3 regions of the Cellulosimicrobium sp. Marseille-Q8652 genome follow, and region 2 is predicted to be linked to each of the others. Evidence: predicted binding sites of a transcription regulator. Region 2 holds the regulator's gene; each other region holds the start of a gene.
The links. The regulator LexA, encoded in region 2, represses DNA repair genes until DNA is damaged. The targets are predictions, from matches to a motif close to TCGAACANNTGTTCGA.
Positions count from the first base shown of each region.

Region 1: a site for LexA is predicted at 3,058-3,073, ahead of ruvA (Holliday junction branch migration protein RuvA). Genes of this name have one in related genera too.
Region 3: a site for LexA is predicted at 3,118-3,133, ahead of ACWPWV_RS16410 (Rv2578c family radical SAM protein). Genes of this name have one in related genera too.

Region 1 is NZ_CBCOPS010000002.1:1,461,475-1,466,732, forward strand. It holds gene secD (protein translocase subunit SecD) at 1-544, opposite strand, end outside; gene yajC (preprotein translocase subunit YajC) at 626-1,090, opposite strand; gene ruvB (Holliday junction branch migration DNA helicase RuvB) at 1,283-2,356, opposite strand; gene ruvA (Holliday junction branch migration protein RuvA) at 2,359-2,991, opposite strand; gene ruvC (crossover junction endodeoxyribonuclease RuvC) at 3,184-3,747, opposite strand; partial or broken gene ACWPWV_RS16505 (YebC/PmpR family DNA-binding transcriptional regulator) at 3,983-4,740, opposite strand; partial or broken gene pdxT (pyridoxal 5'-phosphate synthase glutaminase subunit PdxT) at 4,747-5,258, opposite strand, start outside.
Region 2 is NZ_CBCOPS010000002.1:1,675,025-1,680,282, forward strand. It holds gene ACWPWV_RS17495 (pyridoxamine 5'-phosphate oxidase family protein) at 1-58, shown strand, start outside; gene ACWPWV_RS17500 (DUF5302 domain-containing protein) at 132-326, opposite strand; gene ACWPWV_RS17505 (aldo/keto reductase) at 489-1,547, shown strand; gene nrdR (transcriptional regulator NrdR) at 1,573-2,148, opposite strand; gene ACWPWV_RS17515 (LysM peptidoglycan-binding domain-containing protein) at 2,540-2,932, opposite strand; gene lexA (transcriptional repressor LexA) at 3,331-4,059, shown strand; gene ACWPWV_RS17525 (L-lactate dehydrogenase) at 4,162-5,157, opposite strand; gene ACWPWV_RS17530 (ATP-dependent DNA helicase) at 5,204-5,258, opposite strand, start outside.
Region 3 is NZ_CBCOPS010000002.1:1,440,664-1,445,921, forward strand. It holds gene aspS (aspartate--tRNA ligase) at 1-515, opposite strand, end outside; gene ACWPWV_RS16400 (PPOX class F420-dependent oxidoreductase) at 625-1,092, shown strand; gene ACWPWV_RS16405 (hypothetical protein) at 1,126-1,431, shown strand; gene ACWPWV_RS16410 (Rv2578c family radical SAM protein) at 1,439-3,109, opposite strand; TPP riboswitch at 3,242-3,361, shown strand; gene ACWPWV_RS16415 (ECF transporter S component) at 3,472-4,116, shown strand; gene ACWPWV_RS16420 (ABC transporter ATP-binding protein) at 4,199-5,258, shown strand, end outside.

The DNA.
Region 1 (5,258 bases), 210 kb from region 2:
CGCCGTCGGCCGCCCCGTCCACGGGGGCGTCGGCCGACTCGGTCGCGTCGGGCGCGGCCTCGTCGGTGGCGGCGTCGTCGGTCGCCGCGTCGTCCGCGGCCGCGTCCTCGGCGGGGGTCGCCGTCGGGGCGCCGACCGTGAGGACGGGACGGAAGCGCATCTGCGCCGACTGGCTGACGAGGTCGATCGTCTCCTGGCTCGGCTCGCCGGGGATGCCCACGACGATGTTGCCCGATCCCTGCCGGGTGATCTCCGACTCCGACACCCCCTGCGCGTCGATGCGCTGGCGGATGACGTTGATCGCCTCGTTGATCGCCTCCGGCGTCACCTCGGAACCGTCGGTCGTGACCGGTTCGAGGATGATCTGCGTGCCGCCCTCGAGGTCCAGCGCGAGCCCCGGGGTGAGGCTGGCCCCGCCCGGGTCGTCGGCGGTCTGCGGGTCGAGCTTCGTCCCCGCGAAGAGGCTCCCGAAGAGGGCGACCACGAGGACGCCCAGGAAGACGAGGGTCCGTACGGGCCTCGCTCGTGTGCTGCTGGTGGCCAACTGTCCGTCTCTTCTCGTGCGAGTGCGACGGGCCCGGAGGCCCATCGCGTCAGTCCGGCCGCGCGTGCGGCCGGCGGGTGGTCACTTGCCGTCCGTGCCCTCGTCGCGACGGTCGCGGTCCTTGTCCGCCTTCTCGTCGGTGAGGCCGGACAGGTCGTCGGGGACGACCAGGTCGTCGGAGCGCTCGGCCGGCGAGCCGGAGGAGACGGTGGCCGCGCTGCCGTAGGCCGCGGCGGGAGCAGCCGGCTCCTCGCCGTCGACGAGCTCCTCGGTCTCCTCCTCCACCGGCACGTCGACGCGCTTGGCGATCGCCGCGCGCAACCACCGGGTCTGCGCCCCGGGCGTGGACTCGATCGTGATGATGTCCGCCTCGTCGTCGACCTCGACGATCGTGCCGAACATCCCCGAACCCGTCATGACCTCCTGGCCCGGCGCGAGCTCGGAGCGGAAGTTCTGGGCCTCGCGCTGCTGCTTGCGGGTGCGGCTGGTCATGAGGAACATCGCACCGGCCGCAAGGGCGAGGATGAGGATGAAGCTGATATCCATGACGGGGTCTCACGTGTCCTGTTCGTCGGCGGGGGTCTGCGCGGCAGTCTAGGCGCGCGCGCACGGTTCCCCAACGAGCCGTCCGGCCGTGGAGTTCCCCGCAGGTCCGGTCCAGTCTAGGCCCTTCGCGCGCACCCTGTGACCGCCGTCACGGGGGCCTCGCGGCGCGCGCGCTCCTCCGCCGCGGTGCCGTCAGGCGTCGAAGAGCGTGCTGCCCTCGCGCGGCGGGGTCAGTCCGAGGTGGGCCCAGGCGGCCGGCGTCGCGACGCGACCCCGCGGGGTGCGTCCGATCAGCCCTTCCCGCACGAGGTACGGCTCGGCGACGGTCTCGACGGTCTCGGCCTCCTCGCCGACCGTGACCGCGAGCGTCGTCAGGCCCACGGGCCCGCCGTTGAACCGGGTGCACAGCGCCGTGAGCACGGCGCGGTCGAGCCGGTCCAGACCGATGGGGTCGACCTCGTAGACCTCGAGCGCGGCGCGTGCTGCGCGCAGGTCGAGGCTGCCGTCCCCCCGGACCTGCGCCCAGTCCCGGACGCGCCGCAGGAGGCGGTTCGCGATGCGGGGCGTCCCGCGCGAGCGGCCCGCGATCTCGTGGGCCGCGTCCGGGTGGAGCGCGACGCCGAGCAGTCCCGCAGAGCGGGTCAGGACGCGCTCGAGCTCCTCGCCCGAGTAGAAGTCGAGGTGTCCCGTGAAGCCGAACCGGTCGCGCAACGGGGCGGGCAGCAGGCCCGCACGCGTCGTGGCCCCCACCGCCGTGAACGGCGGCAGGCTCAGCGGGATCGCGCTTGCGCCGGCGCCCTTGCCGACCACCACGTCGACACGGAAGTCCTCCATCGCCATGTAGAGCAGCTCCTCGGCGGGGCGCGCGAGGCGGTGGATCTCGTCGATGAAGAGCACCTCGCCCTCCTCGAGAGAGGACAGCACGGCGGCGAGGTCGCCCGCGTGCTGGATCGCGGGGCCCGAGGTGACGCGCAGGGAGGCGCCGAGCTCGGCGGCGATGATCATCGCCAGGGTCGTCTTCCCGAGTCCCGGCGGCCCCGACAGGAGGACGTGGTCGGGTGCGCTCCCCCGGGCGAGCGCCGCCTGCAGCACCAGCGAGAGCTGGTCGCGCACGACGCGCTGCCCGACGAACTCCTCGAGCCGGCGCGGGCGCAGCGCCGCCTCGGCGGCGCGCTCTAGGTCGTCGGCGCCTGCCGCGACGATGCGCTCCGAGGTGAAGCCGTCCTCGGGGTACGCGCCCGCCCCGACCCGGTCGAAGTCCGCCATCGTCAGCCCCTCTGCCCGCCGAGCACGCGCAGCGCGGCACGCAGCGCGCCCGCGACGTCCGCGGCCTCGACGGCGTCGACGCCGGCCTGCGCGAGGACCGTGGCGACCGCGTCGTCCGCGGCCTTGACGTTCCACCCGAGCCCGACCAGGGCCTCGACGACCTGGTCCCGGCGGTCCTCGGCGACCGGGGTCCCGCCCGCCCCACCGCCCGTGGCGGGGGCGTCGGCCCCGGTGGGCGCGCCGAGCTTGTCCCCGAGCTCGAGCGCGATGCGCTGGGCTCCCTTGTTCCCGATGCCCGGGACGCGGACCAGCGCGGCGATGTCGGCACCCGCGACGGCACGCCGCAGGGCGTCGGGAGTGTGCACCGCGAGCATCGCCAGCGCGAGGCGCGGGCCGACCCCGCTCACGGTCTGCACCGTCTCGAAGACCGTCCGCTCGTCGTCGTCGGCGAAGCCGAAGAGCGTGAAGGAGTCCTCGCGCACGACGAGGCTCGTGGCGAGCCGCGCGGTCTCGCCCACGCGCAGGGCGGCGAGCGTCGCGGGGGTCGCGTGCACGAGGTACCCGACTCCCCCGACCTCGAGCACCGCCCGGTCGAGCTGCACGCTCGCCACCGTCCCGCTCAGCGACGCGATCACCCGGGCTCCTCTCGCTGCGGCTCGCTCGAGCCGTCGGTCGGGTCAAGAACTGATGAGGGACGGTCGTCGAACACCCGTACGACCGCGGTCACTGTAGCAAGGCCCGCCCACGCCGCTGCCGAACGACACGGAGCCTCGCGACCCCCGAGGCGCCCGCCTCCGGCCGGACGGGCCGACCCCGAGGCGCGGTCGCTATCTCGGTGCGCGGCGCGCCGTGCGCTCCGCGGCCGCCCACGCGCGCTGGGCCGGGGTCAGCTCGTGCCGCTCCCCGCCCTGCAACGCCCCGGCGGGCCGCCACAGGTGGCAGATCGCGAGGGCCAGCGCGTCGGCGGCGTCGGCCGGCCGCGGCAGCTCGGCGAGCCCGAGGATGCCCGCGACCATGCGCTGGACCTGCTCCTTGCCGGCCCGGCCGCTCCCCGTCACGGCGGCCTTGACCTCGGACGGCGTGTGCAGCGCGACGGGCACCCGGCGCCGCGCGGCGGCGACCATCGCGAGCCCGGCGACCTGCGCCGTCCCCATGACCGTCCCGACGTTGTGCTGCGCGAACACCCGCTCGACCGCGACGACGTCGGGGACGTGCTCGTCGAGCCAGGCGTCCAGCCGCTCCGAGATCCGCAGCAGCCGCAGGTCCACGCTGAGCTCGGGGTCGGACCGCAGCACCCCGACGGCCACCATCTCGGCCTTGCGACCGGGCAGCGAGTCCACGACCCCCACGCCGCACCGGGTCAGTCCAGGGTCCACTCCGAGCACGCGCACGGCCTCACCCTTTCATGACCTGCTGCGACATCCACCGAGGCGCGCAGCGGGAGCGCCGAGCTGACGGCGCCGGTTCGCACGGCGGCTGGTCGGACCTGGCAGGGCGGGCGGGGTGCGCGCGGTCGTGGCGGGCCTGGCGGGAGCGCCCGAGGGACGAGGGCGCGGATGGTAGACCGCGCGCACCCCGCCCGCCCGGCTCCCCGACCACGACGCCGCTGGTCGAGCGAGAGCAGTCGTCGTTCTCGAGCTCCGCCATGACCTCGTCCGACGCGTCGAAGTTCGCGTAGACGTTCTGCACGTCGTCGCTGTCCTCGAGCGCGTCGATGAGGCGCAGGATCTTGCGCGCACCCTCGGCGTCGACCTCGACCTCCATGGACGGGTGCCACACGGAGTCCGCGGAGTCGTACTCGATCCCGGCCTCCTGGATCGCGGTGCGCACCGCGACGAGGTCGCTGGCCTCGCACAGCACCTCGATGACGTCGCCGGAGTCGGTGACGTCCTCGGCGCCCGCGTCGAGCGCGGCGAGCATGACGTCGTCCTCGGTCACGCCGTCGGCCTTGGGCACGACGACGAGCCCCTTGCGCGAGAACAGGTAGGAGACCGACCCCGGGTCGGCGAGGCTGCCGCCGTTGCGGGAGAACGCGGTGCGCACCTCGGCCGCGGCGCGGTTCTTGTTGTCGGTGAGGCACTCGACGAGGACGGCGATGCCGTTGGTGCCGTACCCCTCGTACATGATCGTCTGGTAGTCGACGGCGTCGGCGCCCTCGCCGGACCCGCGCTTCACGGCGCGGTCGATGTTGTCGTTCGGCACCGAGGACTTCTTCGCCTTCTGGACGGCGTCGAAGAGCGTCGGGTTGCCGGCCAGGTCACCGCCGCCCGTGCGGGCCGCGACCTCGATGTTCTTGATGAGCCTTCGCGAAGAGCCTTGCCGCGCTTGGCGTCGATGGCCGCCTTCTTGTGCTTGGTGGTGGCCCACTTGGAGTGCCCTGACATGCGTTCCTACCCCTTCGCGATCTGGACGAACCGCTCGTGCACGCGCGCGTCGCCCGAGATCTCGGGGTGGAACGACGTGGCGAGCAGCGATCCCTGCTGTACTGCGACGATCCTACCGGCGGCCGCGTCCGGGATCCCCGGCGTGCTCGCGTCGGGGATGCGGGCGAGGACCTCGACGCCCGGTCCGACGTCCTCGACCCACGGCGCGCGGATGAACACCGCGTGGACCGCGGGGTCGTCCCCCGCAGTCCGGTGAAGGCGAGGTCGGTCTCGAACGAGTCCACCTGGCGGCCGAACGCGTTGCGCCGCACCGTCACGTCGAGCCCGATCGATCGTCCGCTGGTCCGCCGTGCCCCCGAGGATGCGGTCGGCGAGCAGGATCATGCCGGCGCACGAGCCGTAGACGGGCAGGCCCTCGCCGATGCGCGCACGCAGCGGCTCGTCGAGCTCGAAGATCCGCAGGAGCCTTGTCGATGGTCGTCGACTCCCCGCCGGGCAGCACCAGCCCGTCGACCTGC
Region 2 (5,258 bases):
CCTCGCCGCCTGGTCGGAGCCGGCCGCCGGCGAGCGGTCGCCCGGCACGGGTCCCTGACGCCGACCGGCCGGAGCGCGACGACGGGACCCGACCGCACGGGGCGGCAGGGTCCCGTCGTGGGCTCCTGCGGTCAGCCGGACTTGCGGCGGAAGGTGCGCTGCACCGGTCCGACGGTCTCCGACCCGTGCACGGAGCCGGTGTTCGACTCCCCGTCCGCAGAGCGGTGCTGCGCGGCGTTCTTGCGGTCGAGCGCCTCGCGGAACTTCGCCTTGGCCTCGTCGCTGGGTGCCGTCTCGGCTGCTGGGCGCTGCTGGTCGGACGCCATCGCGTTCTCCTCGTCCTCGGGGTCAGGGGGATCGGCCGGGATCGGGCCCGGCCGAGGTCGGATGCTCGGGAGCCCGACGGCGCGGGCTCCCCGCCAGCCTCCCCTACGCCAGGCGCCGACGCCAGTCCTTTCCCGGCCGCTCCCTCGGGTAGCGTCGTGGACGTGCCCGACACCGCTCCCGACGACTCCGTCCCCGCCGGTCCTCGAGCGCTGCCGCACCGGCGCCTCGGCCGGACCGGCCTGACGCTCCCGGCGGTCTCGCTCGGGCTGTGGCAGAACTTCGGCGAGGCCGACCCGTTCGCGACGCAGCGCGAGATCGTCCTGCACGCGGTCGACCGCGGCGTGACGCACCTGGACCTCGCGAACAACTACGGTCCACCGGGCGGAGCGGCCGAGTCGTCGCTCGGCCGCCTGCTCGCGCGCGAGCTGCGCCCCGTGCGCGACGAGCTCGTCGTCACCACGAAGGCCGGCTACCGCATGGGTCCGGGGCCGTACGGCGAGGGTGGTTCGCGCAAGTACCTCCTGTCGTCGCTGGACGCGTCGCTGCGCCGGCTCGGCCTCGACCACGTCGACGTCTTCTACAGCCATCGCTACGACCCGACCACCCCGCTCCACGAGACCGTCGGGGCCCTCGCGAGCGCCGTGCGCTCGGGACGCGCGCGGTACGTCGGGATCTCGTCGTACTCCGCGCAGCGCACGCGCGAGGCGCTGCAGGTCGCCACCGAGCTCGGGGTCGAGCTCGTGGTGACCCAGGTGTCGTACTCGATGCTCAACCGGTGGATCGAGGTCCCGGACTCCTCGGGGACGAGCGTGCTCGACGTCGCCGCGCGCGCGGGCATGGGGGTCGTCGCGTTCTCGCCGCTCGCCCAGGGCATGCTCACGGACCGGTACCTCCACGGGACGCCGCGCGACTCGCGCGCGGCCCGCGGCGGACCGCTGCGCGGGGAGTTCCTCTCGCAGGAGAACCTCGAGCACGTGCGCCGGCTCGACACCCTGGCACGCGCGCACGGCCGCTCGCTGGCCGCCACGGCGATCGCCTGGGCCCTGCGCGACGCGCGGGTCACGTCGGTGCTCCTCGGCGCGAGCTCCACGCGTCAGCTCGACGACAACCTCGCCGCGCTCGGCGCCCCCGCCCTCACCGACGAGGAGCTCCGTGCGGTCGAGGCGGTCCCGGCCGACACCGGGATCAACCTCTGGGCGTCCCGCTCGAGCGACCTCTGACGTCCGGCGCGTCCGGACGCACCGGTCAGCGCGTCGGGGACGCGGCGTCCAGGCCGCCGGCAGTCCCCTCGGCCTCCTCGGGCCCGCCCGTCGCGGCCCCCGCGTCCACCGCCGCGTCAGCGCGCGCCCCGGTCAACCGGGCGGCGGTCCGCTCCTCGCGCTCGACACGGAGCGACGTGATCGCGCTCTCGAAGTCCTCGAGGGAGTCGAACGCCTGGTACACGCTCGCGAACCGCAGGTACGCGACCTCGTCGAGCTCGCGGAGGGGACCGAGGATCGCGAGACCGATCTCGTAGGCGTCGAGCTCGGCGCTCCCGCTGGCCCGGATCGTCTCCTCGACCCGCTGGGCGAGGAGCGCGAGGTCGTCCTCGTTGACGGGTCGACCCTGGCACGCCTTGCGGACGCCGTTGACGATCTTCTCGCGCGAGAACGGCTCCGTCACACCGGACCGCTTGACGACGGACAGGCTCGCCGTCTCGATCGTCGTGAAGCGTCGCTGGCACTGCGGGCACTGACGACGACGGCGGATGGACGCACCGTCGTCCGACGTGCGGGAGTCGACGACACGTGAGTCCGCATGACGGCAGAACGGGCAGTGCATGGCGACTCTCCTCGGCTGGGGGTTCCGCGGCACTCGCAGGGCGAGAGCGGCGCGACGAACGTATGCCGCCGCCCCGCGACGGTGCAACACGCCGACGCCCGCGCGACGGTGCGGAACCGGGGACGCCGCCGTCCGGAGACGCAGAACGGGGGCGACCGGTCTCCGGTCGCCCCCGTCGGGACGCCCCCGTCCCCATCTCGCGCGCGACTCGCCTCGCACGCGCCGACGTGCTCAGGGGTGGCGGCTGACCGCCGACCCCGCCTCCCGCCCGGCCCCCCAGCCTGGCGAGTGAGGTGACACTAACTTAGGGCCGCCTAATCGTCAGCGCAAGCCCCGGAGAGCACCTGATCGCGCCGCACCGCGTGTCCTGGGTCACAGAACGTCCGGTGCCTCAGCCGTCGACCGGGAGCAGCAGCCGCTGCCCTGCCGCGAGCCCCGAGGACGACAGGCCGTTGAGGTCGACGATCCGCGCCACGACGTCGCGCACGTCCTCACCGGGATCCGCGAGGCGTGCGGCGTGGTCCCACAGCGTCTCTCCCGCGGCGACCACGTGGACGCGCACCTCCTCCGGCTCTCCCGCCGAGCCGGCGACCGCGCTCCCGACCCGTGCGCCCAGCACGACGAGCACCGCGAGGAGGAGCACCAGGACGACCCGGCCCCGGCGGGTCAGCCGGAGCGGCGCCTCGGGAGCGCCCCCCGTGCGGCGCACCGTCCCGGCCTGACGCCGCGCACCGCGGTCCGACCGGTCCAGCCGGCCGTCCCACCCTGTCGTCACACTCGTCATCACTGCCTCCGTCCCTCGCCGGCGCCGGAGCGCCTTCCCCGGTCGCTCCGGCCCGGCGAGGTCTGCGTCGTCGACCCGGGAGCCGGATCGAACACCTGTGCGTAGAACACCTGTACGAAGGTCTATCACGATCCACCCACGGAGTCGAGACATGCTCGAACAGATGTTTGATTCGTGGTGCGCTCTCCCCTAACCTGGGACCAGGTCGGTTCGCCGGACATGTCCACCGGACACGTCCGGCCCGGAGCGCCTCCCGCCAGGGACGACGCACCGGGCACGGGTCGACCGGCGCCCCGGCCACGCCGCGGGCGCCACCGACGGAGGGCGGCGTGCCGTACGGGGTGCAGGTTCCCTGCGACCGGGGCGTCGACCGCGAGGCGACGAGGGCGGAGACCACGATGGCGGGACGCGGCAGGGACACGGGTGCGGGGCTCGCCGAGGTGCGCGAGCTCCCCGACGGCACGGCGGGCAGCGACGGCCTGACACCACGGCAGCGCCTCGTCCTCGACACGATCCGTTCGTGCGTCGAGCAGCGCGGGTATCCCCCGAGCATGCGGGAGATCGGCGAGGCCGTCGGGCTCACGAGCCCCTCCTCGGTCAAGCACCAGCTCACCACGCTCGAGCGCAAGGGGTACCTGCGCCGGGACCCGAACCGTCCGCGCGCCATCGAGGTCGTGCAGCCGGACGACGGCCGCCGCGCCGCTCCCCTCGTCCGCGTCGCCGACGAGCAGGTGCACGACGAGGCGCACCCCCTGCCGTCCTACGTCCCGGTGGTCGGCCGGATCGCCGCGGGCGGCCCGATCCTCGCGGAGCAGGTCGTCGAGGACGTCTTCCCGCTGCCGCGCCAGCTCGTCGGGGACGGTGAGCTCTTCCTGCTCCGCGTGCAGGGCGACTCGATGGTCGACGCCGCGATCTGCGACGGCGACTGGGTCGTGGTGCGTCGGCAGAACGTCGCCGAGAACGGCGAGATCGTCGCGGCGATGATCGACGGCGAGGCGACCGTCAAGACGTTCAAGCGCAGCGGCGGGCACGTGTGGCTGATGCCCCACAACTCCGCGTACGACCCGATCCCCGGCGACGACGCGCAGGTGCTCGGGCGCGTCGTGTCGGTCCTGCGCAGCCTCTGACGGACCGGTCCGTCCGCGCCGCGGCCGCCGGCCCGGCCGCTCCCCCACGACGACGGGCCGGCGATCCCTCCCGCGGGATCGCCGGCCCGTCGTCGCGTGCTCCTAGAGGCCGAACCGCCGCGCGACCGCGCGCAGGGACTCCGCGGAGCCCTGGAGACCTGTCAGCTCCGCGTCGGACAGCGGGACGTCGACACGCTCGCTCGCGCCGCGGCGGTCGAGCAGCGTCGGCAACGACAGGCACACGTCGTGGATCCCGTAGTCGCCGTCCAGGAGCGTCGAGACGGGCAGGAGCCGGTGCTCGTCGCCCAGGACCGCCTCGATGATGCGCGTCGCGGCGAGGCCGACGGCGTAGTTGGTCGCGCCCTTGCCCTCGATGATCCGGTAGGCCGACTCGACCACCTCACGGGCGATCGCCTCGCGCGCGTCCTCGGAGAGCGGCGGGTGGCCGGCGATCCCCGGCCACTCGAGCAGCGGGACACCGCCGATCGTCGCCGAGCTCCAGAGCGGGATCTCGCTGTCGCCGTGCTCGCCGGCGATGTAGGCGTGGACGTTCTGGACCGCGACGCCGCAGTGCTGCGCGACGAGGAACCGCAGCCGCGACGAGTCGAGCACCGTCCCGCTGCCGAAGAGCCGCTCCGGCGGCAGGCCGGAGAACTTCAGGGCGGCGTACGTGACGATGTCGACGGGGTTGGTGACCATGACGTAGACGGCGTCCGGCGCGACCTCCACGAGCCCCGGCAGGATCGTGCGCATGAGACCGATCGTGCCCTCCGCGAGGTCGAGCCGGGTCTGCCCCTGCTTCTGCTTCGCACCGGCGGTCACGACCACGACGTCCGCGCCCGCGCACACCGCGACGTCGTCGGAGCCCTCGACCCTCGCCATGGGCATGAACTGGATGCCGTGCTGGAGGTCGAGGACCTCGGCGTCGACCTTGGCACGGTTGACGTCGAGCATCGCGACCGTGCGGGCCGCCCCGCGCATGAGCGCCGCGTACGCGAGGGTCGACCCGACCGCCCCCGCCCCGACGATCGCGAGCTTCGTCGTCCGGGCTCCCGCCGGCGGGACCGGTCCCCCTGCACGCTCCTCGGGGATGGGCATGGTGGTGCCTGCGTCGGTCATCGCGCCTCCGTCTCGTGGGTTGCGCTCAGCCTAGGGCGGCGAGGCGTCGCAGCGCAGCGGCAGCGACCTCGCGGTCGGTC
Region 3 (5,258 bases), 230 kb from region 2:
GGCGTGGAACGCGTGAGCGTCGGCGTCTCGATCTCGACGAAGTCCTCGGCGTCGAGCACGCGGCGCGCCGCCTGGTTGACCTTGGAGCGAAGGCGCAGCGCATGAGCCGGCGCGGGACGACGCAGGTCGAGGTAGCGGTGCTTGAGGCGCGCCTCCTCGCCGATCGTCTCGGTGTCCGCGAGCGCCGTCGACACCTGGAACGGCAGCGCCTCGGACGTGTTGAGCACGACGACGTCGTGCGCGAGGACCTCGATCTGGCCCGTCGGCAGGTTCGGGTTCTCGTTCCCGTCGGGGCGCCGGGACACCTCGCCCGTCACCTGGAGCACGAACTCGTTGCGCAGCGGGTGGGCCACGGACTCGTCCCGGATGACGACCTGGGCGATGCCCGACGCGTCGCGCAGGTCGATGAAGGCCACTCCCCCGTGATCGCGCCGACGGTCGACCCAGCCCGTGAGGGTGACGGTCTGACCGGTGTGCTCGGCCCGCAGTGAGCCGGCCGTGTGGGTGCGGAGCACGGAGTTCGTCCTTCCATGTCGTACGAGAGGTCGCGTGAGGAGTGGGGGCGCGACGAGCGCCCGTGCGAGTCTAGTCGCTGACGCACCCCGCCCCACCAGGAGGATCCCCATGCCGCGCACGATCGCCACCGCCCGACGGGTCGAGCTCGACGAGCTCGTGGAGCTGCTCCGCTCGCGCCACGACGGCGTGCTCGTCACGACCCGCTCCGACGGTTCGCCGCAGATGAGCCCGGTGACGTACGGGGTCGACGGCGAGGGGCGCGTCGTGGTGTCGACGTACCCGGAGCGGGCGAAGGCCGCGAACCTGCGCCGCCGGCCGCAGGCGTCGCTCCTGTCGCTCGGTCCGGGCTTCTCCGACCCGTGGGTGCAGGTGGACGGGACCGCCGAGGTGATCGAGCTGCCCGACGCGGTCGAGCCGCTCGTCGACTACTACCGCGCGATCTCGGGCGAGCACCCGGACTGGGACGAGTACCGCGCCGCGATGGTCGCGCAGGGCAAGTGCCTCGTGCGCGTAACGATCACCTGCTGGGGACCGGTCGCGACGGGCGGGTTCCCCCCGCGGCTCGCGGACGGGTGACGCGTCCCGTCTGCCGGGCGTAGCGTGCCGACCGTGCCGATCACGCTGTGCGTCCTGCTGTGGCCGACCGACGACGCCGACTCCCTCGCGCGGTACGAGGACGAGGTCCTGGCGCTCGTCCCCGCGCACGGCGGGCGCGTGGTGCAGCGCGTGCGCGCGCTGCCCGGCCAGGACCCGTCCGCGCCGTGCGAGGTGCAGGTCGTCGAGATGCCCGACGACGCGGCGCTGACCGCGTACATGACCGACCCGGCGCGCGTGGCGCTGGCCGACGTGCGCGACCGCGTCGTGGCACGGACGGAGGTCGTGCGCGTCGCCCCGGTGCCGAGCGGCACCGCCTGAGCAGGCCTCAGAACAGCACCTGCTCCACGCCGCCGCCCGCGAGGTCCAGCGCTCCGCCGTCGACCGGCATGCCGGCGAGCGCCCCGCCGGCCACCGACGGGGTGACCGGGCGGGCGAGGCTGCCGGCGGGGTACGCGCCGTCGACGGGCGGTTCGGTGACACCGGTCCCGCCGAGCTCCCCGCGCCGGAAGCGGCCGTCGACGCCCGACGGGCCCCGGTGGCCCGAGACGGCGAATCCCCGCGTCTCGAGCATCGGGCGCACACGGTCCCACAGCCAGGAGCGGTAGGCCTTGGAGGCGTACGTGCCGCGGTCGTAGACCCGTTCGTACCCGGGCACGAGGCGGGGGTGCTCGCGCGCGAGCCACGTCATGAACCACTCGCGAGTCCCGGGCTTGAGGTGCAGCGGGAGCACGGTGACGCCGGTGGCGCCCGCGTCCTTGACCGCGTCGAGGAGGTCGGTGAGCGACCGCGTGGAGTCCGTGAGCCACGGCAGCACGGGGGCGATCATGACACCGCACGGGAGCCCGGCCTCGCGGATCGTGCGGATCAGGTCGAGGCGTGCGCGAGGGCTGGGCGTGCCTGGCTCGACGGACGCCTGCAGCTCCGGGTCGAGCAGCGCGAGCGACACGCCGATCCCGACCTCGACGCGGGAGGCCGCGTCGGCGAGGAGCGGCAGGTCGCGGCGCAGGAGCGTCCCCTTGGTGAGGATCGACAGCGGCGCGCCGGAGTCCGCGAGCGCCGTGATGATCCCGGGCATGAGCCGGTAGCGTCCCTCGGCGCGCTGGTACGGGTCGGTGTTCGTGCCGAGGGCGACCGGCTCGTGCGTCCAGGACCTCTTCGTGAGCTCGGCGCGCAGCACGTCGTCGACGTTGACCTTGACGACGACCTCGCGGTCGAAGTCCTCGCCGGCGTCGAGGTCGAGGTACTGGTGCGTCGGCCGCGCGAAGCAGTTGTGGCTCACGACCCCGGCCGCGACGAAGTCGCGCGTCCCCGTGGTGATGTCGACGAGCTCGACGAGGTCGTCCGCGCCGCCGAGCGCCTCGAGCGACTCGACGCGCAGGGCGTCGTCGCCGGTGACGTCCTGCCCGAGGAGGGGCGAGGCGCCGGAGCCCTCCTCCGTCGCCGTGGCGGCGAGGTCCCGCAACCCGCTCCGTCCCGGGCCGACGAGGACGTCCCCGAGCGCCAGGTGGGCGCGGTGGCCCGCGCCTGCCACGACGTGGCGCCAGCCCCGCTCGGTGAGGAACCGGTGGTCGCCGCTCGCGACGAGCCGCGTGCCGTCGGCGAGCGTCACCCGGTAGGCGCGCTTGCGCGTGGTCCAGCGGTCGAGGACGCGCGTGCGGACGTACCGGCGGTAGGCGCCGTGCGCCTGGGTGCCGACGATCTCGTCGCCGACCCGGAGCTCGCCGACCGGCCGCTGGGTCCCGTCGGCGAGGAGCACGGGGGTGTGCGGGCTCAGGCAGTACGAGCAGGCGTGGCTGCAGCCGCGGTACGGGTTGACCGTCCAGCGGAACGGCATGCGCGACATCGCGGGCACCTTCGACAGCGCGCTCTTCGCCGTCACCTCGTGGAACGTGATCCCCGCGAACTCGGGCGTGCGCACGCTGCGCACGAGGCCCACGCGCTCCAGCCCCGGGAGCGCGCCGTCGTCCGCGCCGATCGCCTGTCCGTCCCACCGCACCCGCATATTCGAACAGGTGTTCGATCGAGTGTCAAGACACGCCTGCGCCGCCGGGCGGGGCTCCCCCCACACCGTCCCGCGGGGTGAGACGCCGGGATTGTCCTCCCGCGGCGCAGGCCCTAGGGTCGGGCCCGAACGCCCCCGGGGAGCGCACGAGCGCTGAGAGTGCAGGCCGGACACCCGTCCCCCCTGCAGACCCGTGGAACCTGATCTGGTTCGTACCAGCGAAGGGAGCAGGGCCGACGTCACCGTCCCCTGCGCGCTCGCACCCGCGCGCCCCGTGCGCCGGGCCGGGTGCGCGGGCGAGCGGTGGTGCGCCGTCGTGCACCCCTCGGTGCGGGGGCCCGACGGAGGGAGCCCGCATGACCGAGTCCCGCACCACGCAGCCGACCACGAGCAGTCCCCGCCCGGGTGCGAACGGCCCGCGCCCCGCACGGCGCGGCCTCACCCTGCACGAGACGGTCCTCGTCGCCGTCCTCGGCGTCGTCTTCGGGTTCGTCTACTGGGCCGTCGTGCAGCTGTGGGCGCCGCTGCAGCTCGCCATGGGACCGTTCGCGGACCTCGCGTCGAACGTGCTGGCCGGGGCGTGGATCGTCGTCGGTCCGCTCGCGACGTACGTCGTGCGCAAGCCGGGCGTCGGCATCCTCGCCGAGACGCTCGCCGCCCTCGTCGAGGTGGTCTTCCTCGCCTCGCCCGCGGGCCCGCTCCTGCTCGTCGTGGGGCTCGTCCAGGGCGCCGGGGCCGAGCTCGCGTTCGCGCTCACGCGCTACCGCCGCTTCGGCTGGGGCGTGTTCGTCGCTTCCGGCGTGAGCGCGGCGCTCGTCAGCTACGCCTTCAACGCCGTGCGGTTCGGCTGGCTCGGGCAGGACTACGCGATGCTCCGCCTCGGGATCCAGGTCGTCTCGTGCGTCGTGCTGTGCGGCGTCGCGGCACGGCTCCTCGGGGACGCGCTCGCCCGCACGGGGGCCCTCGACGCGTTCGCGATCGGGGCGGAGCCCCGTGGCTGAGCCCGTGGGCCTCGGGGCCACCGCGCCCGACGCGGTCCGCGCAGCCGGCCTGTCCGTCACCCTGGGCCGTCTCGACGCGCGCGTGCTCGACGACGTCCACGTCACCGTGCCCGCCGGCACCGGCCTGCTCGTGCTCGGCCCGTCCGGCTGCGGCAAGTCGACGCTCCTGCGCGCCTTCGTCGGGGTGGTCCCGCACACGCTGCCCGGGACCGTGTCCGGCGACCTGCACGTCGTCGGGCACGACCCGCGCGACGTCACCCCGGCCCGGCTCGCGGCGCACGTCGGCCTCGTCCAGCAGCGCCCGGGCGACCAGCTGTGCCTCGCGCGCGTCGACGACGAGCTGCGGTTCGCGCTCGAGAACCGCGGCGTGGACCCCGACGCCTTGGACGCCCGCGCGTGGGCCGCGCTCGACGCCGTCGGCGCGGCCCACCTGCACGAGCGCGCGACCTCCGCGCTCTCGGGCGGCGAGGCGCAGCGCGTCGCGCTCGCCGCGGCGCTCGTCGCCGACCCCGACCTCGTCGTGCTCGACGAGCCGACGGCCCTCCTCGACCCCGCGGCGGCGCACGACGTCGGCGCCCTCGTCGCGGCCCTCACCGGCGCTCCGTCGGCGCCCATCGACGACCTGTCGCGCGCGCGGCCGGTGCCCCGGGCCGTCGTCCTCGTGGAGCACCGGCTCGACGAGCTCGGCACCCTGCCCGGCGCGACGCTCGTGCTCGGGAGGAACGGCCGCGTCCTCGCGCACGGGCCCACCGACCGGGTCCTGCGCGAGCACGCCGACGAGCTCGCCGCCCTCGGGTGCTGGTTGCCGCTCGCGGTCCGGCTCGAGGCCGCGGGCGCGCCGGGCCCGCTCGGCACGCCCGAGACCGACGCCTGGCTCGCCGACCTCGCCGGGGCGGCGCCCGCCGAGGCGCCCCGGCACCGGGCGGCTCCGGGGGCCGGCGACCCGGTGGCGCTCCGCGCCCGCCGCCTCGCGGTCCACCGCGGCCCGCGTCCGGGCCGTGCGGGCCGTGCGGGCCGTGCGGCACGTGCGGGACGCGACGGCGTGCCGGTGGTGCGCGACGTCGACCTCGACCTCCGTGCGGGCGAGGTGCTCGCCGTCGTGGGGCCGAACGGTGGCGGGAAGTCGACGCTCCTGCGCGGCC